Regions from separate parts of the Methylobacterium sp. Leaf89 genome, predicted to be linked through region 1. Evidence: predicted binding sites of a transcription regulator. Region 1 holds the regulator's gene; each other region holds the start of a gene.

Region 1 (3,274 bases):
GCCACCGCGCCCTTCGCCACCTACCACTTCCAGACGGTGCAGCCCTTCGGGCTGGTGGGCAATGCGCTCACCCTGCCGCTGGTCTCCCTGGCGGTGATGCCGTCAGCGGTTCTGGGCATCCTCGCCTATCCGTTCGCGCTGGATCAGCCGGTCTGGTGGGCCATGGGCCTGGCGGTGCGGGGGATGCTGACCATCTCGACCTGGATCGCGGGCTTCGGCAACGCCGTCGTCGTGGTCCCGGCCTTCGGCACGGGGGCCCTCGGCCTCCTGGCCGCCGCCCTGATCGTCCTGACGCTCCCGGCCTCGTCGCTGCGCTGGCTCGGCCTCATTCCGGCAGCGATCGGCATCGCCTGTGCGGCTGCCCCGGATCGCTACGACATCTACGTCGATCGGGAGGGGGCGGGCGCCGCCATCCGCCAGCGCAACGGGCGGCTCGCCACCCTTGGCCGGCCGCCCCCCTTCGTGCTCGCGCAATGGCTCAAGGCCGATGGAGACGACCGACGGGTGCAGGACGTCACGGGGTTCGAGGGCGCGCGCTGCGATCGCCTGGGCTGTACCCTGACCACACCCGACGGCCGCGTGCTCGCCCTGACCACCGACAAGCGTGCCCTCGGAGAGGACTGCGCCAGGGCCGACATCCTGATCACCCGGCAATCCACGCCCGGGGGCTGCGCCGCATCGATCGTCATCGACCGGGATTTCCTGGGATCGCACGGTGCGACCGCGATTCGCCTCACCCGCGATGGGCCGCCCCTCGCCTCCGCGAAGCATCCCGGGGATGTCGTGCCCTGGCGTGCGACGCCTTTGCGCAAGCCGTTGGACCCGCCGGGAACGTCCTTGCCATCTTCTACACCGCCGGCGTCGGTCTTACCGGAAATCCCCGATCGCACCCGCGACCCGTCGGATCCGTCCGGCGATGAACCGGACGGGGACCCCCTTCAGTAGCGGCGCACCAGACTGACGAGACGTCCCTGGATCTGCACCCGATCCGGCCCGAGGACCCGCGTCTCGTAGGCCGGATTCGCCGCTTCCAGGGCGATGGACGATCCACGCCGGCGCAGGCGCTTCAGCGTCGCCTCCTCGTCGTCGATGAGGGCCACGATGATGTCGCCCGTATTGGCGGTGTCCTGCTTGCGGATGACCACCAGGTCGCCGTCGAGGATCCCGGCATCGACCATCGAATCGCCGCGCACCTCCAGGGCGTAATGCTCGCCGCCGGCCAGGAAATCCGGCGACATCGTCACCGAATGGCTCTGTTCCTGGATGGCCGAGATGGGCGTACCGGCCGCGATCCGACCCATCACCGGGATGGTCACGGCCCGACCGCTCTCGTCGGTGGCCTGCGTGGTCGGCAGTCGGGACACCGATGCGCCGGCCGGCAGGCCCTTGCCCTTGCCGCCTTCGACCACGCTCGGCGTGAAGCGGCGAACCTCGGAGGCCGGAGCGGCGCGCGGGGCGCCCGCATTCCCCCCGAGGCTCTCCGGCATCCGGATCACCTCGATGGCCCGCGCCCTGTTGGGCAGCCGGCGCAGGAAGCCGCGCTCCTCCAGGGCCGTGATCAGGCGGTGAATGCCCGACTTCGACTTCAGGTCGAGGGCGTCCTTCATCTCGTCGAACGACGGGGGAACGCCGCTCTCGCGCATCCGAAGCTGGATGAACTGGAGCAGGTCCAGCTGCTTACGCGTCAACATGCGGGACACTCTTCGTTAGCGCAACGGATCGCGGCGGGTGGCACTAGAAACAAACCACGAACACGTTAAACGTTCCGTAAGTGTTCTGCAAGGGTTCCCATCTCAAGCCTCTCGGGCCCGATCCGTTCGATCCCTTCGGGAAGGGCAGATCTGGGCGTCGCCCGAGCGCCACGCCGGCCTGCCGCTGCGGCCATCGCTGCGATCGAGTGGTGCCCCGATCCGACGAACGAGTTGGACGGCCGGCGTCGGGACCGGTCGGCAGGGCGCCGCGCCCTCGGGTCGATGGCCCGGCGACGATCGGTTCTGTGCCATCCTCTGCCGGCGTCGCCGACGGCGGGTCTTCGGCTAGCGCTGCCCGGTGCGCCCTGCCTTGGGCCGGTCACCCGAACCGTTGCCGCCCGTCTCGGTGGGATTGCGGGGATCCTGCCAGAAGGTATCGAACAGGCGCTGCATCGCGCGGGCGTTCTCCTGCTGCACCTCCAGGCCCGTCTGGAACATCTGCTGCATCACGTCGAAGGGCGCTTCCGTGGCCGACCTGTCCGGCGCGGCGGACTCCGGCCGGGGCGAAGCCGCGAGCCACGTCGACGCCGCACGCGGTCGCGCCTGGGGCGAGGGCGTCGCGGGCTTCGGGGCCTTGGCGCCGGAGTTCAGGAACGCCTGCATCATCTCCGACCAGGCATTGGGCGGGAAGCCGAAGGGGTTCGCCTCGGCGCGCGGGGCCGGCGCCGCGGCAGGCGGCTGGTTGATCATGACGTGGACGATCCCCGCCACCACCATGCCGGCCATGATCGGCAGCATCTGCTTCAAGGCCGGCATCGCCACGCCGCTGACGGCAGCGGCCTGCTGCAGAACGGCCTGACTCAGATGGGGCGAGCCGAAGAGTTGCTGGACCAGCATGTCCATCTGCGGCGTCGCGCTCGACGCCTTCGGCGCGGCGGGGCCGACGAGATTGAAGAGGTGGGCGAAGCCGGTCGGATCCTGGGCGACGTTCCGCTGCAGCCCCATCGTGAGGGCCGGAAGCAGGGCTTCCATCGCGCGCAGGCTCTGCTCCGGCGACAAACCGAACTGCCGTCCGAAACCCTGCGCGTTGGGGCCCGCCTGCGCCTGAAGGATGTCGAACAGATTGAACATGGCGGCCTCGCGGACGAACTGCGGCTTTCCCGGTCATCGACCCGGGCGCGCCGCGCGAATTCTGTCGCATCCGGTCGGTACTGACCAGCCCGGGCGCCTCACGACGGCCCGATTCCCCGTCGACGGGGGCCCGTATCAACCCGTTTCTTGCCCCGGACCCGCGATGCGCTTCCCTTCGCCCCTGATCGAGGCGCGCCTGGTGCGTCGCTACAAGCGCTTTCTCGCCGACCTGCAGCTTGCCGACGGGTCCGTGATCACGGCCCATTGCCCCAACCCGGGGGCGATGCTGGGACTTGCGGTGCCGGGCGCGCGGGCCCTGTTGTCCGACGTCCGGAGCCCGACGCGCAAGCTCCCCTTTTCCTGGGAACTGGTGGAGGCGGATCTGCCCGGCGGCCGGCAATGGGTCGGCATCAACACGATGCGGCCGAACGCCCTGGTGGCGGAGGCCTTCG
Region 2 (3,274 bases), on a different contig from region 1:
CGAGGAGGGCCACCTGTTCCGGCTCGGCCCCGAGGCGGAACAGGGATTCGTAGGTGCCCTGGCCCGCGCTCAGACCCGCCAGGCGCTCGTGGCCGGCAAGATCGATCTGGCCGGCGCCGAAGATCGCCGAGGCCGCGGCCCGCTCCTGGCCCGCCAGCTCCTTGAGGGCGAGGAACGACGAGTAGGAACTGATGCGGGCGGCGAGATCGGCGCTGGCGGCGACCTGGGAGACCTCGCGCACCAGGTCGAGCGCGCTCGCGATCACCCCCGAATACAGCCCCATGTTCTGGGCCGGCGTGCGACCGAGCCCGTCGACCGCCGTGCGGTGGGGGGCGATCGCCGCCAGCTGCTCGGTCAGCGCCGCATTGCGACGGGCGACGCCGGCTCCGAAGGCGGCGAGGTCGAGGCCGGCCCGGCCCGCGTCCAGGGCTGCCCGGGCGGCATCGGTCCGCAGGCGCTGCGCATCGAGTTCGGACCGAAACTTGGTTCCCTTGGCGGCGAGATAGAGGCTCGATGCCCCGCGCTCCCGCTGGGCTTCGTGCACCAGGGCGCTGACCTGGCCCGCCATGCCGACGAGGTCCTGCACATGGACCATTCGGGTCCGAGCATTCATCCGCTCGGTGATGGCAAGGCCCACGACCATCGCAAACGCAAGACATGGAGCGAGGGCAACCAGAAGAATCCGAATGCGCAGCGATGAAAAAAGACCGGCGGACATCACATGAAACCTGCTTCGAAACGCTGCGGCACTGTCGGAGCAGCCGGTAAAAGTTGTGTTTCAAATTTATCTTATGATCAAATTTTGGTCGGTCCCCTCAATTTTAGGCAGAGCGGGTCGGGAGCTTCAGCGAACCATCCAGTTGCTTTGTGATCCGCTTCACTCACGCGACCGCTGGACCGCGAAGCATCTGATCCGTCTGCGGAGGCCACAGGGGTCGGCCCAATCCTGCGGCCGAAGCCGCGGGGGCCGCGTCTTCCAAACCGTCGGCAGCGAACTCCCTCACTGCCATTCGGTGCGGTCGCGGCGGCCGAAACCTCTGCCGGAAGGCCGCGATATTGTCCGCGTACGCTTTTTGTTCTAGCTGAAGAGCGGCTATGCGTGGCGCGCGCCTTGCCCGACGCGGTGGTGCGCCCGACATGCCGCAGGGGCTCCGGTCGAGTCCCGACGAGTTCCGCGCCGAAGACGTTCCGAAGAGACTCCATGGCCAAAGCCAAAGCCGCTGCCAAGACATCGCAAGCCGAGGCCGAGCGGGTCGAAGCCAAGATCGAGGCGCTGTTCGACGGGGCTCGCGACGCGCGGGTCATCTCGGTGCGCGGCGCGCGCGAGCACAATCTGAAGAACATCGACCTGACGATTCCCCGCGATCGCCTCGTGGTCTTCACGGGTCTGTCCGGCTCCGGCAAATCGTCGCTCGCCTTCGACACCATCTACGCCGAGGGCCAGCGCCGCTACGTCGAATCCCTCTCGGCCTACGCGCGCCAGTTCCTGGAGATGATGTCGAAGCCCGATGTCGACCAGATCGACGGGCTCTCGCCGGCGATCTCCATCGAGCAGAAGACCACCTCGAAGAACCCGCGCTCGACGGTCGGCACCGTCACGGAGATCTACGACTACATGCGCCTGCTCTGGGCGCGGGTGGGCATTCCCTACTCGCCCGCGACCGGGCTGCCGATCGAGAGCCAGACCGTCAGCCAGATGGTGGACCGTGTCCTGGCCCTGCCGGAGAAGAGCCGACTCTACCTCCTGGCGCCGGTGATCCGCGGCCGGAAGGGCGAGTACCGCAAGGAGATCGCCGAGTTCCAGAAGAAGGGCTTCCAGCGCCTGCGGATCGACGGCGAGTACTACGCCATCGACGACGTGCCGAAGCTCGACAAGAAGCTGAAGCACGACATCGACGTGGTGGTGGACCGGATCGTGGTGCGGGCGGACATCGCGGCGCGGCTGGCTGATTCCTTCGAGACCGCCCTGGAACTCGCCGACGGCATCGCCCTGATCGAGTTCGCCGAGACGCCGGAGGGCGCGGCGCCGCGGGAGGCCATCACCTTTTCGTCGCGCTTCGCCTGCCCCGTCTCCGGCTTCACCATCGCGGAGATCGAACCGCGGCTCTTCTCGTTCAACAATCCCTTCGGCGCCTGCCCGACCTGCGGGGGCATCGGCCACGAGATGCGGATCGACCCGGAGCTCGTGATCTCGGATGCCAAGCTCAGCCTGAAGCGCGGTGCCGTCGGTCCCTGGGCGAAGTCGACCTCTCCCTATTACGGCCAGACCCTCGACGCGCTGGCCCGCCACTTCGGCTTCAAGACCACGGTCGCCTGGGCCGATCTGCCGACGAAGGCCCGGGACGTGATCCTGTCCGGCACCGGTTCTGAAGCGGTCCGCTTCGCCTACGACGACGGCATGCGCGCCTACGAGGTGAACAAGCCCTTCGAGGGCGTCATCCCGAACCTGGAGCGGCGCTACAAGGAGACCGAGAGCGACAGCTCGCGCGAGGAGATCGCGCGCTTCATGAGCGAGACGCCCTGCGCCACCTGCGGCGGCAAGCGCCTGAAGCTCGAAGCACTCTCGGTCAAGATCGCGATGCACGATGTGGGCGAGATCACCGCCCTCTCGGTCCGAAATGCCCATGCATGGTTCTCGGAGCTGCCGGGCAAGCTCACCGAAAAGCAGAACGAGATCGCCTACCGGATCCTCAAGGAGATTCGCGACCGGCTGACCTTCCTGATCGATGTCGGGCTCGAGTACCTGACGCTGGCGCGCGGCTCCGGCTCGCTGTCCGGCGGCGAGAGCCAGCGCATCCGTCTGGCCTCCCAGATCGGCTCCGGGCTGACCGGCGTGCTCTACGTGCTGGACGAGCCGTCCATCGGCCTGCACCAGCGCGACAACGAGCGCCTGCTCGGCACGCTGAAGCGCCTGCGCGACCTCGGCAACTCGGTGATCGTGGTCGAGCACGACGAGGACGCGATCCTGCAGGCCGACTACGTCGTGGATGTCGGCCCGGGCGCCGGCATCCATGGCGGACGGATCATCGCCCAGGGCACGCCCGAAGAGGTGCTGAAGAACCCGGATTCGCTGACCGCCAAGTATCTCACCGGCGAGATGAGCGTGCGGGTACCGACGGCGCGTCGCAAGGGACGGAAGGGCACGCTCAGCCTCGTCGGGGCCCGGGGCAACAACCTCAAGAACGTCTCGGTCGACATCCCGCTCGGCACCTTCACCTGCATCTCGGGTGTCTCCGGCGGCGGCAAGTCGACCCTGATCATCGACACGCTCTAC
Region 3 (3,274 bases), on a different contig from region 1:
GAGTTGCCGCAACGAAGCCCTGCGGTACACCTGGGCCGAGAGCGCGCGGCAGTTCTACGACAACATCGCTCAAGCCCATGGCAGCACGTCCGTCCGGGTACGGGCCGCGGGCACGCCATCGCGGGGCATCGTCGAACTCGGCTGACGCGTGGACCCGACTGACCGCGCACGCTAGGGGAAGGGATCAGCCCCCTGCCCGGACCCTGCCGATGCCGCCCTTCGACCCGCGCCTGGCGGAGACCTACCCGGCCGTGATCGGCTGCGACGAGGTTGGGCGGGGGGCCCTCTGCGGCCCGGTGATCGTCGCGGCGGTGTGGTTCGCGCCGGCTGCATTCCCGCCCGAGCTTCTGGCGCGTCTCGACGACAGCAAGCGCCTGAAGGCGGCCGAGCGCGAGGCGTTGACTCCACTCATCCGGGCGTGGGCCCGCGTCGCGGTGGCGGCCGGATCGCGCGCGCTGGTGGACCGGATCAACGTCCGCGCCGCCACCCTCGACGCCATGCGGCGCGCGGTCCTCGGCCTGCATCTCGACGCACCGGTCTGGGTCGACGGCCGCGACACGATTCCGGGACTCGCCCTCCCCGGCCGCGCCGTGGTGGGCGGCGACCGGCTGGTGCCGCAGATCGCCGCCGCCTCCATCGTGGCCAAGACCCTGCGCGACGCATTGATGCGTCGGCTGGCCGGGCGCTACCCGGACTACGGCTGGGCGAGCAACGTCGGCTACGGCACGCGCACCCATCTCGCCGGCCTTGCACACCGCGGCCGCTCGCCCCATCATCGGCTCAGCTTCACGCGCGCCCACGACCTCAGAACAGGCTCAACTGGTCGCGCGGAACCCTGAACAGGTCGACGCGCAGGCGACGACGGACTTCGGGATAGCCGAGGCGCTGCCGGGCGAGCCGCATGCGCTGGCGGATCAGGTCGGCATAGGCGCCGGTGCCGGTCATCCGCGTGCCGAAAGCGGCGTCATAGGCCTTTCCGCCCCGCGCGGCGCGGACCAGCGACATGACGTGGCGCTGGCGACCTGGGTAATGCTCGGCGAACCAGTCGTTCACCAGATCATCGAGTTCGAGCGGCAGGCGCAGGAGTACGTGGCTCGCCTCCACGGCGCCGAGCCCCCGGGCCCGGGCGAGGATCGCCTCGAGCTCGTGGTCGTTCAAAGAAGGGATGATCGGCGCGGCGATGACCATCACGGGAATGCCCGCGGCGCTCAGGCGGGCGATCGCGTCCAGGCGCTTTTGCGGATGCGGCGCGCGGGGCTCCAGCCGGCGTGCCAGGACGGGATCGAGGGTGGTCACCGAGATCGCGACCTTCACGAGACCGTCGCGCGCGAGGTCGGTGAGGAGGTCAAGATCGCGCACGACGAGATTCGATTTCGTCACGATGCCGACCGGGTGGCGGAACCGCGCCAGGACCTCCAGCACCGCGCGGGTGACGCGATGCTCCCGTTCGATCGGCTGGTAGGGATCGGTGGCGGTGCCCAGGGCGATGGTGGCGGGACGGTAGCCCGGTGCCGACAACTCCGTTTCGAGCAGAGCGCCGGCACCCACCTTCCGGAACAGCTTGGTCTCGAAGTCGAGGCCCGGTGACAGGCCGACATAGGCATGGTTCGGACGGGCGAAGCAGTAGACGCAGCCGTGCTCGCAGCCGCGGTAGGGATTGATCGAGCGATCGAACGAGATGTCGGGCGAGGTGTTGCGGGTGATCAGCGTGCGGGCACGCTCCGGCCGCACCTCAGTCCGGACGGGGACCGCCTCCTCATTCCCGGACCAGCCGTCGTCGAAGGTTTCCCGTCGGGCCGCCTCGTACCGTCCGCTCGGATTGGCCGTGGCACCCCGGCCCCGCCGCCCCATCGGCTGCAATGTGGTCTCGCCGAGGCGTCGCGCAGCCGCGGGGCCGGCGGACGATGGGCGAGTGGCGTCGGCTGGCATAGGCGGTGTTCATCCGTTGGGATCGGACGAGAACGTATCATGAACAAATGTTCGGGTCGCTGCAAAAATTTCAGGCAGAACGCGTGTCGTGTCGCGTTTCTACCCATTTGCGTCGTCTGCGTCGCCGCGATGTGGCTTGGCGCTACGCGAAAATACGGTATGCGCGCGCATGCTTTCGGCTCTCATCTTCGTGGCGCGGCCTGCCGATCCCGATTCCGTCGATCACCTCGCCGATACGCTAGGCGCGCTGGTCGCCGGAGTTGCGGCAGGACTCGTCGGTGACGCGGTGATCGTCGTGCCGGTCGCGAATGCGATGATCGAGGCCGTGGCCGAGGCGACCGGCGCAACGGTCGTTCTGCGTGGTCGTGGGTCGTCGCCCTGGTCGGCCGGTGCGAAGATCGCGCGCCGGGACTGGGTCCTGTGTCTCGAGGCCGGCGATGTTCCCGCCGAGGGTTGGATCCGTCTTCTGGACCGCTTCATCGGGACGGCCCGCCCGGAGGTGTCTTTGGCCCGCTTGCGCCGCCCCCATACCGGCCTGCCGGCACGCCTGGCCGCCGGAGGGGAGCGCGTCATCGGCGTGAACGCTCCACGCCCAGGCGATCTGGTGCGCCGCGAACGCCTGCTGGCGGGCCCGAAATTCAACCGCCGTTTGAAGGCCCGCCCGCTCGCGGCGCGCCTTGATCGGGCGTAATCGCCGCGGATCGCGGGTCGACCGTCCCGCCTACACCGAGATCGAAGCGCCGCGACGCAGGTGCTCGTCCAGGCGGGGCATGATCTCGACGAAGTTGCAGGGCCGATGGCGGTAGTCGAGCTGCGCGGCTAGGATGCCGTCCCAAGCGTCGCGGCAGGCGCCGGGCGAGCCGGGCAGAACGAAGATGTAGGTCGCGTTCGCGACGCCCGCCGTGGCGCGCGACTGCAAGGTCGAGGTTCCGATCTTGTCGTAGGAAATGCGGTGGAAGACGGCCGAGAAACCATCCATGCGCTTCTCGAACAGGGGCTCGATGGCCTCGGGCGTCACGTCGCGGCCCGTGAAACCGGTGCCGCCCGTGGTGATGACCACGTCGACGGCCGGGTCACGGCTCCAGCGCTCGACCTGTCCGCGGATCGCCTCGACCTCGTCGGGGACGATGGCGCGGGCGGCCAGGGTGTGCCCCGCCGCCGTGAGGCGCTCGACGAGGGTGTCGCCGGAGCGGTCGTCCTCCTCGCTGCGGGTGTCCGATACCGTGAGGACCGCGATGACCAGCGGGATGAAGCTGCGGGTCTTGTCGGATGCGACCATCTTGGAATGCCTTCAACCGAACGCGGGCGGGACGGGACCGATCCTACGCGAAAGTCCCGCCCCCCG

What was found. Region 1 encodes LexA, which represses DNA repair genes until DNA is damaged. Its sites were predicted from a motif close to TGTTCNNNNTGTGTTCNG; they were not measured.
Region 2: the regulator LexA is predicted to act here: its motif matches at 1,064-1,081, upstream of uvrA (excinuclease ABC subunit UvrA).
Region 3: the regulator LexA is predicted to act here: its motif matches at 1,958-1,975, upstream of ASF18_RS18135 (PA0069 family radical SAM protein).

The regions. Positions count from the first base shown of each region.
Region 1 is NZ_LMML01000032.1:23,606-26,879, reverse strand. It holds gene ASF18_RS22410 (ComEC/Rec2 family competence protein) at 1-945, shown strand, start outside; gene lexA (transcriptional repressor LexA) at 939-1,691, opposite strand; gene ASF18_RS22400 (DUF937 domain-containing protein) at 2,037-2,822, opposite strand; gene sfsA (DNA/RNA nuclease SfsA) at 2,986-3,274, shown strand, end outside.
Region 2 is NZ_LMML01000029.1:852,808-856,081, reverse strand. It holds gene ASF18_RS19315 (nitrate- and nitrite sensing domain-containing protein) at 1-718, opposite strand, end outside; gene uvrA (excinuclease ABC subunit UvrA) at 1,202-3,274, shown strand, end outside.
Region 3 is NZ_LMML01000029.1:589,645-592,918, reverse strand. It holds gene ASF18_RS18145 (glycosyltransferase family 1 protein) at 1-145, shown strand, start outside; gene ASF18_RS18140 (ribonuclease HII) at 210-839, shown strand; gene ASF18_RS18135 (PA0069 family radical SAM protein) at 805-1,929, opposite strand; gene ASF18_RS18130 (hypothetical protein) at 2,099-2,620, shown strand; gene moaB (molybdenum cofactor biosynthesis protein B) at 2,651-3,208, opposite strand.